Regions from separate parts of the Pedobacter sp. GW821-FHT01D05 genome, predicted to be linked through region 2. Evidence: riboswitches for the same ligand, from Rfam matches in the RefSeq annotation. Region 2 holds a riboswitch; each other region holds the start of a gene.

Evidence for each region. A riboswitch is a leader RNA that binds a small molecule or an ion and turns the genes downstream of it on or off. The one in region 2 is predicted to bind S-adenosylmethionine.
Region 1: linked by a shared signal. The riboswitch ahead of metH (methionine synthase) and the one ahead of AC07VK_RS03740 (SusC/RagA family TonB-linked outer membrane protein) in region 2 are both predicted to bind S-adenosylmethionine.
Region 3: linked by a shared signal. The riboswitch ahead of AC07VK_RS21910 (transferrin receptor-like dimerization domain-containing protein) and the one ahead of AC07VK_RS03740 (SusC/RagA family TonB-linked outer membrane protein) in region 2 are both predicted to bind S-adenosylmethionine.
Region 4: linked by a shared signal. The riboswitch ahead of AC07VK_RS05900 (O-acetylhomoserine aminocarboxypropyltransferase/cysteine synthase family protein) and the one ahead of AC07VK_RS03740 (SusC/RagA family TonB-linked outer membrane protein) in region 2 are both predicted to bind S-adenosylmethionine.

What each region holds. Positions count from the first base shown of each region.
Region 1 is NZ_JBWKXA010000003.1:229,105-232,682, reverse strand. Features, by position in the region: gene metH (methionine synthase) at 1-1,685, opposite strand, end outside; SAM riboswitch class I at 1,819-1,922, opposite strand; gene AC07VK_RS13145 (Bax inhibitor-1/YccA family protein) at 2,036-2,791, opposite strand; gene AC07VK_RS13140 (hypothetical protein) at 2,830-3,396, opposite strand; gene murQ (N-acetylmuramic acid 6-phosphate etherase) at 3,511-3,578, opposite strand, start outside.
Region 2 is NZ_JBWKXA010000001.1:919,946-923,523, forward strand. Features, by position in the region: gene AC07VK_RS03735 (peroxiredoxin family protein) at 458-1,726, opposite strand; SAM riboswitch class I at 1,863-1,969, shown strand; gene AC07VK_RS03740 (SusC/RagA family TonB-linked outer membrane protein) at 2,293-3,578, shown strand, end outside.
Region 3 is NZ_JBWKXA010000007.1:117,160-120,737, reverse strand. Features, by position in the region: gene AC07VK_RS21910 (transferrin receptor-like dimerization domain-containing protein) at 1-1,964, opposite strand, end outside; SAM riboswitch class I at 2,041-2,145, opposite strand; gene AC07VK_RS21905 (serine hydrolase domain-containing protein) at 2,725-3,578, opposite strand, start outside.
Region 4 is NZ_JBWKXA010000001.1:1,461,908-1,465,485, reverse strand. Features, by position in the region: gene AC07VK_RS05905 (homoserine O-acetyltransferase family protein) at 1-780, opposite strand, end outside; gene AC07VK_RS05900 (O-acetylhomoserine aminocarboxypropyltransferase/cysteine synthase family protein) at 830-2,161, opposite strand; SAM riboswitch class I at 2,429-2,539, opposite strand; gene AC07VK_RS05895 (hypothetical protein) at 2,753-3,578, shown strand, end outside.

The sequences.
Region 1 (3,578 bases), on a different contig from region 2:
AAAGAAATATTAGAAACCCCTCCACTCACTTTAGCATGAGGTAGGTTTTCTTTGATCCAGCGGGTGGCATTGATAAAATCAACAGCATAATTATTATGCTCTTCTAATCCAGTTGCCACCGTTAAGATGTTCGGATCGAAAATAATATCCTCTGCCGGAAAACCTATTTCGTGTACCAGGATATCGTAACTTCTTTTACAGATTTCTTTCCTGCGTTCGTAATTATCGGCCTGTCCCTGCTCATCAAAGGCCATTACTACTACAGCAGCACCATATTGCATAATTTTGCGTGCGCTTTCGCGGAATTTCTCCTCCCCTTCTTTCAAGGAGATAGAGTTTACAATTCCTTTTCCCTGCAAACATTTTAAGCCATTTTCGATAACCGACCATTTAGATGAATCGACCATGATGGGCAATTTGGCAATATCAGGTTCAGAAGCAATGAGGTTTAAGAATTTGGTCATTGCTGCTTCAGAATCCAACATCCCCTCATCCATATTCACATCGATTACCTGCGCACCACCTTCAACCTGTTGTAAGGCAACGGCCAGTGCAGATTCGTAATCGCCGCCCAAAATCAGTTTAGAGAATTTCGGAGACCCGGTGATATTTGTTCTTTCACCAATATTTACAAAAATGCTTTCTGGGGTAATGGTTACAGGTTCCAGCCCGCTTAAACGCATATATGGTTGAAGAACCGGTATTTTTCGAGGTTCAGCTTTTCTCGCATTTTTGGCAATACAACCAATATGCTCTGGTGTGGTACCACAACAGCCGCCCACAATATTCACAAAACCAGAGGCAATAAAATCGTCAACCAAATGTGCGGTTTCATGTGGCTGCTCATCGTAAGCACCAAACTCATTTGGTAAACCGGCATTTGGATAGGCCGAAACATAACAACCTGCTTTTGCAGCAAGCTCCTCAATATGCGGACGCATTTCTTTAGCACCCAAAGCACAGTTAAAACCGATACTTAATGGTTTTGCATGCATTACAGAGTTCAAAAAAGCTTCGGCAGTCTGACCTGAAAGTGTTCTGCCAGAGGCGTCGGTAATGGTGCCGGAAATCATGATCTCCAGTTTACGGCCAATTACCTCTTCGTATTTTTTAATGGCTACAATAGCCACTTTAGCATTTAAAGTATCGAAAATGGTTTCGATTAATAACACATCAGAACCACCATCTACCAAACCGCGTACCTGTTCGTAATAAGCAGCTTCCAGTTCATCAAAATAAACTGCCCTAAAACCAGGATCGTTTACATTTGGCGACATGGAAAGGGTACGGTTGGTTGGGCCAATGGCACCGGCCACAAAACATTTACGGTCTGGATTTGCAGCCATGAACTCGTTTACGGCTTCTTTTGCTACCCGCGCACCTTCAAAACTCATTTCGTAAGAAAGGTCTTCCATCTGGTAATCGGCCATGGAAATGCGCTGTGTACTGAACGTGTTGGTTTCGATAATATCGGCACCAGCGGCCAGGTACTCCAGGTGTATTGTTTTAATAATATCCGGACGTGTGATGTTGAGCAAATCGTTATTGCCTTTTACATCACAGGGATGGTTTTTAAATCGCTCCCCTCTAAAATCTTCTTCGGTTAAGGTATATCGCTGAATCATGGTACCCATTGCACCATCAATCACCAAAATACGTTTTTCTAATTCTTCTCTTATGCTCATTCTTGTTGTAAGATTTGAGATATGAGGTATCAGATAGGAGAGTGGATAAGACGCAATGTCTAAAATCTCAAATCTATAGTCTCAAGTCTCTAAAAAGCTTATTTAAAAAGTTGGTACGTGAATCGTAATCCTAAACTTATCTGTTTCTGCTATTTGCAGAATAGAATTTAGCACCTTGTAGGTTACAGGTTGCTAAGACTTCGTTGGGTCTAATCCCTCCGTCTTTCTTAATAAGCATACAAAAATGCAACAAAGCAACATCAATTCCAAAATTTATCGCTTTGCTGCCAAATAAAATTACAAAGGCCATGCAATTCTGCACGGCCTTAAGAATATTGTTCTGTTAATGACTATTTTCTGCTTCCGAAAATACGAAGTAAGAAAAGGAAGATATTTAGGAAATCTAAGTATAAAGACAATGCAGCTACAATAGCCATTTTTTTAGATTCAATCTGAAGAACCTGTTCGCCGCTAGCTTCGATCCCTTCGCCAATTCTTTTGATTTTCTGTACATCATAAGCCGTTAATGCCGTAAATATGGCAATACCAATAAATGCCATAAACAAACTGAACTGCTCGCTTTGAATAAACATATTAATTACACTGGCAATCACTAAGCCAATTACTCCAACCATTAAAATCGGCCCGAATTTACTTAGATCGATATTGGTTGTATAACCCATAAATGCCATTATTCCAAATATCCCGGCTGCTCCTGCAAAACAGCTCACTACTGAACCTGAAGTATAAGTTAACAAGATAAAACTTAAACTAACTCCAGTTAGTACTGAATAAAGTACAAAAACGCCAATTAACGCCGGTAATGACAATCTACTTAAACCGAATCCCATTAATAAAACCAGTCCAAGCGGTGCAAACATGGCTACATAACCAAAAATTGACATGCTCACTTTACCAGTTGTTGGATTAATATTTAAAAGGTATTGCATTAACTGCTCATTGGTACCAAATAAATAGGCGGCTACTGTTGATAAACTCAATGCAACGAACATCCATAAGAAAACGTTTGCAAAGAATTTTTTAGAAACAGATTTTTCCTGTACAAAAACACTGTTGTCCTGATATTGATAATTTTGTTGTTCCATTTTAAATTTTGCGTATTTAACTATATAAAAATAAATATTTAGTTTAATCTTTTTGTCAGCAGTTCTTCAACTTTTTTAAAGAACTGTAGCGGTTTTAGGGTGCGCCATGGCAGATTGTCAAATGCACCACCAAAGTTAATGTAATAATCGATGTTATTATCGCGAAACTCGGTGATTACATGTTCCTGAAAATTTACCCCAACAATCCAGCCATCTTCTACTTCCTGAAACCACTCTTCGTAGTAACTATCATCTGAAGCATGAAAATTCAGTACATTTTCACCGATCAGGATAAATTTATTAATGCCTTCATCCATCATCAGCTCTAAAATATCACGTTTCAGCAGCATAATGTCGTTGTTAATGGCATCGTTCCACTCGCCTATAAATTCTATAACGGCATAACTGCGATCATAATCGGCATATAACACCTTCATGTATAGGGTATTTGAACCAAATTCGTCCCATTGCGGGTGCAGTAAAAAGTTATAAATCTGCTTATCGAAGTAAAGTTCTGAATATTCGGTATTGTAAAATGGCGAACGCTCATCTTCTGCAGAAATATAATCATCTCTCCACTGGTAATAAGGCTCAATTTCGTGCATACTTTTCTCTAATTATTGAATGAGTGAGTTTTGAATGAGTGAATGTTAAGGTCATTTCTACTTTACATCATTCTATCCTTCAATCATTCTTTCATTCTATTCTTCTCTCAATTCTTAGTGCCTTGCTTCAACTGCCTTACGCACACTTCCATAACGGGTTAACAACTCGGCAGCTTCATCAT
Region 2 (3,578 bases):
GCTTGCCTGTGCTACGATTAAAGTTTGTTCCCGTGCTTCGCTGTATCCCTCCGCTGCGCTTTGGGGATGCCGCTACGCCCGGGGCTAAGCACTCTTTTTCTGTGGAGAACCTGATACATAAGTAATTACCTTTGGTGCGTTCGCTTCAGGCTCGGTTCGGCGTAGCTTCTGTACAACAGCCCCCTGTTAAATAAACCTTATTGAAGCGGCTATCCTTTTTGTCGCAAGACTAATTGTTTATGTGATTCATTCACAAAAAGATAGAAGCGAAAAGAAGGACTGTCCACACCGAAAAGCACTGCACCTGCTTTACAAAAACGATACATTATGAATTATTATTTACTATTTGGAGCGGCTTGCCTGTGCTACTATTTAATTTGCCACGGAAGCACGGAAATCACGGAAGTTCTATTTCGGTTGGTGAGACACCAACCGATAAGAAATTAAGGTACTATGCCTATTTCTTCAGTAACGTATCAATCTCAGTATTAAATTCTTTCACAAATTCATCATAAAATTTACCGGTTGCCGGACCGTTAAAGCCCGTATGGATCTGCGCTACATTGCCCTGATTATCAATAATTATCGTGGTTGGGAATGATAAAAAAGAATCGAGTGCAGGCAACGATTCAGATACCACCTGCTTATCGGCAGTACCTGCAATAACCTGATCGTATTCAATGCCAAAACGTTCGCGGAAACGTGTCATCACCTTTTTTGCATATTCGGGTTCGGTTGAGCGCTCATAATGCAAAGCAATAATTTCTACACCACGTTTCTTGTTTTCTTTATACCAGGGTGCAATAAAAGTAGCTTCGTCAACACAATTTGGGCACCAGCTTCCGGTTATGGTTAAAATCACCACCTTGTTTTTATATTTTTCATCCTTTAACGAAATCTTTTTGCCGTTTACATCAGGAAAACTAAAATCAAGCGTTTTGTATCCTTTTTTCAGGTAGGTAAGTTTGTAAGGATCGGGCAGGGCAGCATCTTTATTTTTAGTTCCGGTAAGAGGCTGGCTTCCCCTTGCACCTAAAATTTCGCCTGTTAATGAGCCATCTGACTGAAAAGTTCCTTTGTAATAGGCAGGAGAGGAGCCAATAAAGCTCGAAAGTTGAAATTCATTTCCTTCCACTACACCTTCCAGATAACGCGAATCGCCTGTTACACGTAGAAAAGTGCCGGTAAGTTTGTTTCCGCTTTGCTTAAATAAACCTACTGTTTTTTCTTCCTTACCATTTGGCGATTTAAAAACTACATCATAACTGCCAGAATAATCTGCCGTTGCAGGTTTACCTGTTGTTTTAAAACGGTAATTTTTCCTTTCAGCAACAATTACCAAAGGTTTGCCAGCTTTATCCTGTTTCCTTAATGTACCTGTTAATTGGTCTCCATCTATCGCAAATGCGAATTCATTATCAAACTGATCAAGTTTTACAAAAAGCGAATCGGCCGTTTGTTTTACAAGGCCACCTTCGAAACTTTCTTCAGCATTGCGGAAATATAATTTCTGCTGACCGCTTTTTTCATTGATCTCGAAATTAAAAGGAATTTCCAGACCTTCCTTTACCTTGGCTATTCCACGCCAATTGCCGAGGGCAACAAAGGCTTTAGATTTTATTTTGTTGAGTTTTACTACCTGATTGGGTAAAGTATTATGTTCCTGGGCATAGATAAAAGTTGTTGATATAGCCAATATGGCTATTGAAAGGGATTTAAGTTTCATTGGGATGTGTATTGACGACTAAATTAGTAGACAAAGATATGGATGTAATTGGGAAAGAAAAAATTTTTCAATAAAAATCTATAAAAACTATAGGATAAATGGAATTAATTATACCTTTGCAGCAGTTATTTTAAAATACTTATCAAGAAAGGCGGAGGGAATGGCCCTATGAAGCCTTAGCAACCATCTAATTTTTAGAAATGGTGCTAATTCCATCTCAGATGAATCTGGGGTAGTTAAGTCAGTTGATTGCGTTATCCTTATAAGAATATATGGAGCACTTCTGATTTATGGGGGTGCTTTTTTTTTGCCCCGATGCAAGCTTGATAAGTAAATACGGTTTAAAGAAAATTATTCAAATGAAAAAAACAGACGAGCTAAAAGCCATTAATGCACACCTTAATGCATCCTTCCGAATGCGCATGCCCTGTTAAAATCGCTCCATTTTAACAGGCTTCTTTAGGCTAACCATTCCTTTTTATTTTTTTTAAAACAATACGTTTTAGTCGTAGTGGAATTGTTTTGCCCAAAAATATTATCCCTTTTTAACTAATTAACTACACAATATGTTTAAAAATTTAAAATCAATAACGTTTATCCTGCTGCTCTTCCTGGCACAAAAGCTTTCTGCTCAGGATGTAACGGTTACCGGAACGGTAAAGTCGGCAGATGGCGAAACACTGCCTGGCGTTTCTGTATCAATAAAAGAAACCAGGCAAGCTACTATTTCTGATGCAAAAGGGGCTTTTTCAATTCATGCACCCGATAAGGGCACATTGATATTTTCATATATCGGTTTTAAAAGCCAGGAGATACAAATCAATAAAAATGCTGGCCCCATTTCGGTCATTCTTCAGTCAAGCGATAATGCGCTTGATGAAGTAGTGGTTACGGCTTTGGGGATTTCCAGGGAGAAAAAGTCGCTGGGTTATGCGGTTCAGGAATTGAAAGGGGACCGTGTAGCTGAAGCAAAAGAATCGAACCTGGTAAATGCACTCGCCGGAAAAATAGCTGGTGTACGGGTAACCAACAGCCAGGGAAGCATGGGCTCGTCTCGTGTGGTCATCAGGGGAGAAACGTCTATTGCTGGAAATAACCAGCCTTTATTTGTGGTTGATGGAATTCCGGTAGATAACGCTCAGTTAAACTCTGCAGGGGCAAGGGATTATGCGAATACCATTTCGGATATTAATCCGGAAGATATAGAATCGATAAGTGTGTTAAAAGGACCAAATGCCGCTGCATTATACGGCTCGAGGGCTGCTGCAGGGGTTATACTCATTAAAACCAAAACCGGTAAATCGAAAAAAGGATTGGGCATTGCCATCAACTCAAATGCAGTATTGGAAACTTTGCTTACATTACCTGTATATCAAAATGCCTTCGGTCAGGGATCGGAAGGCAAATTTAGCTATGTAGATGGTGCAGGTAAAGGCGTTAACGATGGGGTAGATGAAAGCTGGGGTCCGAAATTGGATGGTAGATTAATTCCACAATTCTATTCGAAGGGAGTGGCCGTTCCATTTGTTGCGCATCCCGATAATGTGCGCGATTTCTTTCAGACCGGATATTCATTAAATAATGGGGTATCTGTTGCAGATGCCGGCGAAAAGTATGATTACCGGATTTCATACAATAACCTGAAACAGGTTGGTATAGTGCCTAACTCTGGTCAGGGCAAAAATTCGTTTGTGCTGAATACATCATTAAAAATAACACCGAAGTTAACCTTAACTGCCAATGCAAATTATAGCAAACTTAATTCTGATAATTTACCTGGAACAGGAGGTTCAAGATCAACCAGTACCATGTTGCAGTTTACCTGGTTTGGCCGTCAGGTTGATATCAACCA
Region 3 (3,578 bases), on a different contig from region 2:
GTATCCGAAGCAAGTGCAGCGGTTACGGTCTGACTAAGTTTTGATGAGACTGCTTTTAAACTATCTACTGCTAAGTTCAGTGCTTTAAAATCAAATTCAGATAATTCGACCTGTACAGGAGGATTTTTCAAGTTTTCTTTAGGATCGTTGGCAAGCTGATAAGCACCGTTTGAAATGAGCTTATTCTGGCTTTGCGCACCTTCCCGGAGCTGCTTTGCCAATGTACTTACTTCAGTAACGTAAGTCGCTATTTTAGCCTGAAGATTAGAAAAGTTGAACGGAAGTACATCTGCATTGGCCAAACGCAATACCGCCCTGCCAGCTGTTTGCGATAGGGCCAATCCGTATTCAAAACCCGGATCTTTAAACTTCACAAAGTTGTCGTAAGTATCGAAATTGGTATGGTACTCCCCTCCTTCATCCTCACCACCGAAACCAAGGCTTAAAGTAGGGATACCAAGGTGCTGTAAAAATGCAGAATAATCAGATCCTGTACCTAGCGCACCCAGATCAAGCGTTTGGCTGTCCTGTATTTTCTTACGTTCGGTAAGCGAGGCTGTAGAAATGGCTTTATTGGCTTTCCAGCGTTCAAAAATATTAGAACCCACCTGAGGATCTTTTACATCTTTTGAAATTTCAGAAACAAAATTTTCTAAAGCATGCGAGCCGCCTGCTTCTAAAAAGCCACGGCCATTGCCATCCGAATTGATGTAGGCAACCGCTTTACTGTTTAACTCGTCTGCATGGTCTTCTACCCATTCTGTAGAACCTAAAAGCGATTGTTCTTCTCCATCCCAGGCAATATAAACAAGTGTTCGTTTAGGTTTTATACCTGCCTTTGCCAATTTTCCGATAGATTTTGCTTCTTCCAAAAGGGAGGCCAATCCACTTACCGGATCTGCAGCGCCATTTACCCAGGCATCGTGGTGATTACCGCGGATGATCCACTGATTTTTAAATTTACTTCCCTCAAGTTTTGCTACAACATTGTATGCTGGCACAATATCCCAGTTAAAAGCCAGGTTTAAACGAACCACGGTACTTCCATCGCCAATGTGGTAGGTAACGGGCAAGCCGCCGCTCCAATCGGTAGGTACTACCTGACCTTTAAGTGCAGCAAGCAATGGCAAAGCATCATGATAACTGATGGGCTGAACCGGAATTTTAAGAATCGTTTTGGCATCGCCCCGCTCCAACCTTTTGGCATCCTTTGTAGAACCGATTCCAGGGGTCAATGGATCACCGGGATAAATTACCATATCCATTACCGATCCCCGTTGAACAGCAAATTCTGGCTTGTAAGCACCCTGTGGATATACATCGCCTTTCACAAAGCCATCATCTTTTGGATCCGAATAAATGATACAGCCCACCGCACCATGTTCGTAAGCTATTTTAGGTTTAGTGCCCCGCCACGACCTGCCATATTTTGCAATAACAATCTTGCCTTTTACGCTGATGCCTAAACGCTCCAACTTTTCATAATCAGCTGGCAGACCATAATTTACAAAAACAAGGCCTGCACTTACATCGCCATCGGCACTCCAGGCATTGTAAGGAGGCAACTGCCCTTGCTGTGCGGTTGCTAAATCTTCCTTAACAGCCTTTTCTTCAAGCGAGGCGCTGTATTTGTTGCTTCCTAAAAGTTCTACCGATCGGGTTTTAGGTGTTGGAAATAAAACATAATAAGTCTCTATTTTTGCATCCCAGCCATAGCTTTTAAACTTTTTCAGTACAGATTCTGCTACCGTTTTACTGCCCTTAGCGCCCAAGTGATGGGGGTTGGCAGAAAGCTCTTTTATGGTCGCCCCTATATTTTCTTTATTAAGCCCAGCATCAAATTTCTGCTCAATATCTCGCTGTAGCGGAATGTTTTGAATTTTAAATCCACTCAGTTTTTCCTGCGCCAATAAAGGAAGCCAGAGCAATTGAATAGCCGTGAAAAAGGTAAAAGTTTTCTTCATTTTCTGATTTTTTAGGAGTTCTTTACCAGAAAAACTTTGAGCGACCTCAAAATAATTAGCATGCGGATGCATAACCAACTTATCTTCTCCACCCTTGGGCAGAAAGGAATTAGCACCTTTTACAAGTGTATAGGTTGCTCAGACGTCTTAGGGCCCTTCCCTCAGTCTTTCTGGATAAGTATTATATAATGATGCAAAACTAGAAATAATAATCTAGTATTCCTATAGGATTTGTATTATTTATTTCGATAGCATGTTTGTGAAAAAAAATATACCAGGGCATTTTAGCAGGTTTTTTGGCCAACGTGTGTATTTCGGTGAAAGTTGACTCCTCTGTTTCGGGCCAAACTGGCCACCAATTTGATTACCGGACCATGCACATCTAAGTTCCTTTCCCTCTGAACAGGTGGTCACTTTAAAGCGAAATGGCGCGACAGTTTAAATGCAGAACGGACGTACACACCAGCAAAATCATGCAAATATCCGCTGTAAAAGACTTAGTCAGGCGGGGTTCAAATTTGCAAAGGAGATATACCTTAAAAATAATTAAATGTATTGTTGGCTAAAAAATAAAAAAAGCCATTCAATCCTGAGTAGGCTAGTTTAAATAAAAAGTGTCCCCTATCATAGGGATTCGTAGATATATTAAATTTCCATTTCAAAATGTCGCTGAATCTAAATTGAAAAAACGGATGTTTTAGATAGGATAATTTTAACAGTTTCATTGTAAGGATTGCAACTCTTCTTTTTAATTATCAGGTTATTTCACAACTTCCTCCTTGGCAGGCTCGCCCAAATGACCAAGCCATCTCAGCGGCGAATAGGTATCACCGATGCAAATTTTTAAAATTTGGGCGTTGGCTTTTTCAAAATTTTCACTGTTGCTCAGTAAAATTACAGCGATTCCAGCTTTAGGAAAAGCTACAGCATAATTCTGGTTAGCATCACCATGCCCGGTATGGAAAAAGGCCCGTCCAAAAGCCGACTTGAATGTACCAATGCCCAGCCCCCATGATAACCCGATAGCATTATTTTCATTTGTAATGCTGTCTTTCAAAGGACCAAACCCACGTTTACTTTTCACCGGGACCTGTGCACGAAGCATCTCATGATAACCTGATCTGGATAAACCGTTTTCTTTCATTAGGTTGATCATAAACCGAGCATAATCTTCGGCTGTTGTTGACATCGAACCTGCAGCACGGCTACTCTCCCGTCTTTCAGAGCCATATTTCTTTCCGTCTTTGAAGTAAGCATAAGAAAAATTGTTTTCAAAGGATTTTTCCCAGATCATACTGGTGTATTCCATCTTTAGTGGAATAAAAACTTCTTCACGTGCGATAATTTCGAGTTTCTTTCCCGTTAACTCTTCAATCATAAATCCCAACAGATTAATGCCCTCATTGGAATAATAGAACTTTTCACCAGGTTTGGCAATAAGATTAACTTTGTTGCCATACAGCTGGCGTAAAACGGGTAAACCAGAACTATGACTTAACAGCATCCTGGGCGTGATCAGATTAAATGATGCGGTGTCATCTCCAAGATCTTTCCATTTTGGATACTCAGCTATCGGTTTTTTAAGATACAGGTGAACTGGCCTGTCAAGACTGA
Region 4 (3,578 bases), 540 kb from region 2:
AAAACGGTTGATCAGTTTTTCTCCCTGATAATTCTGATAAGAAGACGACCTGAAATTGTCTGTTTTATCGTTTACGCTTTCTACCTGTGTGCTGCCGTAAGCGCTGTAGGTTCTATAACTTAAAAGTGCAATGCTACGAGCGGTTTTTAAACCTTTGCTACCACCGTTAGGCTGGTTGGCATAAAAAGTTCTATCGGTGGTAATGGCCAAACGCTGACTTTCGTTAAAAGCTATTCCCCAAGGAGAATGCGCTGCATTAGTGGCAATCAGAATCAGGTTTTCGATTTTATTTGGCTCCGAAATGCTCCACTCAACAGCTTGTTGTCCGCCTAAAGAACCTCCGATTAATAGTTTAATATAATCGATACCTAAATGCGAAGCCAATAACTGGTGTGCTGATACTAAATCGCGGATGGTAAACTGTGGAAACGAAAGGTAATAAGGTAAACCTGTTACCGGATTGGTACTTAATGGGTTTGTACTGCCGTAATGCGAGCCTAAAACGTTAGCACAAACGATATAATGCTCTTCCGGGTTGAACAAAGCATTTTCACCGAACAAACCTTCCCACCATTCAAAAACATCTGCATTGGCGGTAAGTGCATGGCAAACCCAAATTACATTATCTTTATTTGCATTTAATTTGCCATAAGTTTGATAAGCAACTTGCAGGTTACGGATTTTTTTTCCGTTCTCTAATTTGAACTGTTTATTATAGCTATATGTTGACGCAAAATTCCCCGAAGTGGATTTTACATTGTCGTTTTTACTGTTATGCATTTTGTAATGTTGTTGTCGTTTTTAAAAAGCCTCTTAAAGGGTTTGGGGTTTAGGCTTGTAAATTCTCTGCCGGAACTGTAGCTTTAATTGTTGCAAATGCCTGTTCGAAATCGGCCTTAATATCGTCAATATGCTCAATGCCTACTGAAACCCTCAGTGCATTTGGTTTTACACCTGCAGCTAATTGTTCTGTTTCGCTTAACTGTTGGTGTGTTGTGGCCGAAGGCTGAATGATCAGTGTTTTTGCATCACCCACATTGGCCAAGTGCGACACCAGTTTTAAGTTATCAATTACCTGTGTTGCATTTTCTTTGCTTCCAGCTAACTCGAAAGATAAAACTGCGCCAAAACCATTGCTTAAATATTTTTTAGCCAGGTTGTTATATTTATTACTGGCTAAGCCAGGGTATTGTACTTCTTTAACTAATGGATGGTTTTCTAACCAAGTCGCTAAAGCTAACGCATTATCAACATGGCGTTGAACGCGAAGCGATAAGGTTTCTAAGCCTTGTAACAAAAGAAAAGAATTGAAAGGCGATAGGGAAGGTCCAAGATCTCTTAATCCTTCTACACGGGCACGGATGATAAACTGGATATTGCCAAATGGTCCACCGATACCAAAAACATCGCTAAAAACCAAACCATGGTAACCTTCTGATGGCTCAGAGAATTGAGGAAACTTACCGTTGCCCCAGTTGTAATTTCCGCCGTCGACGATAACGCCGCCAATACTGGTTCCATGACCACCAATCCATTTCGTTGCAGATTCTACAACAATGTTGGCGCCATGTTCTAAGGGTTTAAACAAATAACCTCCTGCACCAAAAGTATTGTCAACCACTAAAGGGATATCGTATTTTTTGGCAATGGCGGCAATTTTTTCAAAATCAGGCACACTAAATGCAGGGTTGCCAATGGTTTCTAAAAAGATTGCTTTTGTTTTATCGGTTATTTTGCTTTCAAATTCTTCGGGTACATCTGGGTTGGCAAAATCGACGTGAATACCCAGGCGCTTAAAAGCTACTTTGAATTGATTATAGGTTCCTCCGTAAATATGGGTTGAAGAAACGATGCTATCGCCTGCCTCCAGTATATTATTTAGTGCAATAAACTGTGCTGCTTGTCCAGATGCTACCGCTAAAGCTGCCACACCACCTTCTAAAGCGGCAATACGTTTTTCGAAAACATCACTGGTAGGATTCATAATCCTGGTGTAGATATTACCAAACTCCTTTAAGGCAAATAAATTGGCGCCATGTTCTGCATTTTTAAAACCATAAGAAGTGGTTTGATAAATAGGAACAGCCCTTGAGCCTGTTGTTGGATCTATTTCTTGTCCAGCGTGTAATTGTAAAGTTTCGAATTTATATGATGTTGACATGATTTCTGTTTTTTATTGTTGAATAAGATGATACATGTAGTGCTTTAGGCTAATCCTAAAACCTAGCAGGGCGTATCCCGATTTCTCAGGACCTTCCAGTTTGAAAGAAACAAAAAAGGAAGATTTTTAAATTACTTTATGCAACAGCACATATAAGTAACCGCACGCATATTGCAACAAATAAAAGAAATAGAAACTTGTTCTACATTTTTTTGGTTTGCGCTGGGCTCGCTTAGCGATTGAAGATTTAATGTTTTCATCAGTTCTAATTTATATCTCCAAATAACACCATGTTATCCGGTCAGGAATTGGCACCTTCTCTTTCTGAGGGTTGCCAGTGGGTCATCGAGCCAGTCTCTCGCCACTTCTTTATAAATCAACCCGTGAAGATTGACTTTTATTTAGCTTTCCGCCAAATAATATTCCAAATGTCTGAATTTAATTTTAATCCACAAAATAAAATTCCGAATTTATGTCAATCATCTGTAAATGAGTAATGTATTTTTATTCCGATTAAGGTGGTTTAAACTTTTAATATAAAATTAACGCTTAAAATTCTAAGTTTGTGTTACCTATCTAAATCTAATCATCATGAAAAATACAAAATCCCTATGTTTAGGAATGCTATTTACTGTAGTCTGTTTAAACAGCGTAAACGCTCAGTTTGGAGGCTTAAAAGATAAATTATTAAAAGTGGGCACCGCCCAGGGCGCTAAAGCTTTAGGCGTAGACAAGTTTTTGAAACAACCTGCTGCCATTACCACTAATTTTGAAGACGTAAATAGAGAAGGCGAAAAGCTGCCTGATTTTATTAATTCATTAAATTTAAAAGCTCAGCCCTTGTATTTACTGCCTAAAAATCCAGAAGGTGGTTTCGTGCTTTGCGAGGGGTTTTACGAAATGACCAATAAAAGTTATTGTTTAAAAGCAGGAACTTTCGCGCCGTCAAAAGGTGATGGTTATATGTATGCTCCGGTTTTAGGCCCCAAGGAAGAAATTGTGGTTTCTATACTCAAAAGTGCAGAAAAGCATCCTGATGTAGATCAGCATGATATTCAGGCTTTACTTTGGACAATCATAGCCAGAACAAAATTTGCCGATTTTAACGGACAGGTTAAAGTAACTGCCATTAAATTGTTAACGCCAAAACAACTTACACAATTAGAAGGTGGTGCTTTGGGTGTTTTACCTTTCGATGTAATGGAGAAGGCTAAAGATCAGTTACCATCAGGAGTGCGGGCTGTTTTTGAGGCAGAAAACAATATCCGTCAATTAGTGTCGTCTGGAAATTACACTTATGCCGACATGGAAAAATACGCTATTATAGCGGGGATGGCACCACCAAGAAGCGATGTACCAAGTGGTATCTGGACCAAACACCCTGATGGTTATTATGTGCGTTATTTTCCTTCTGGTT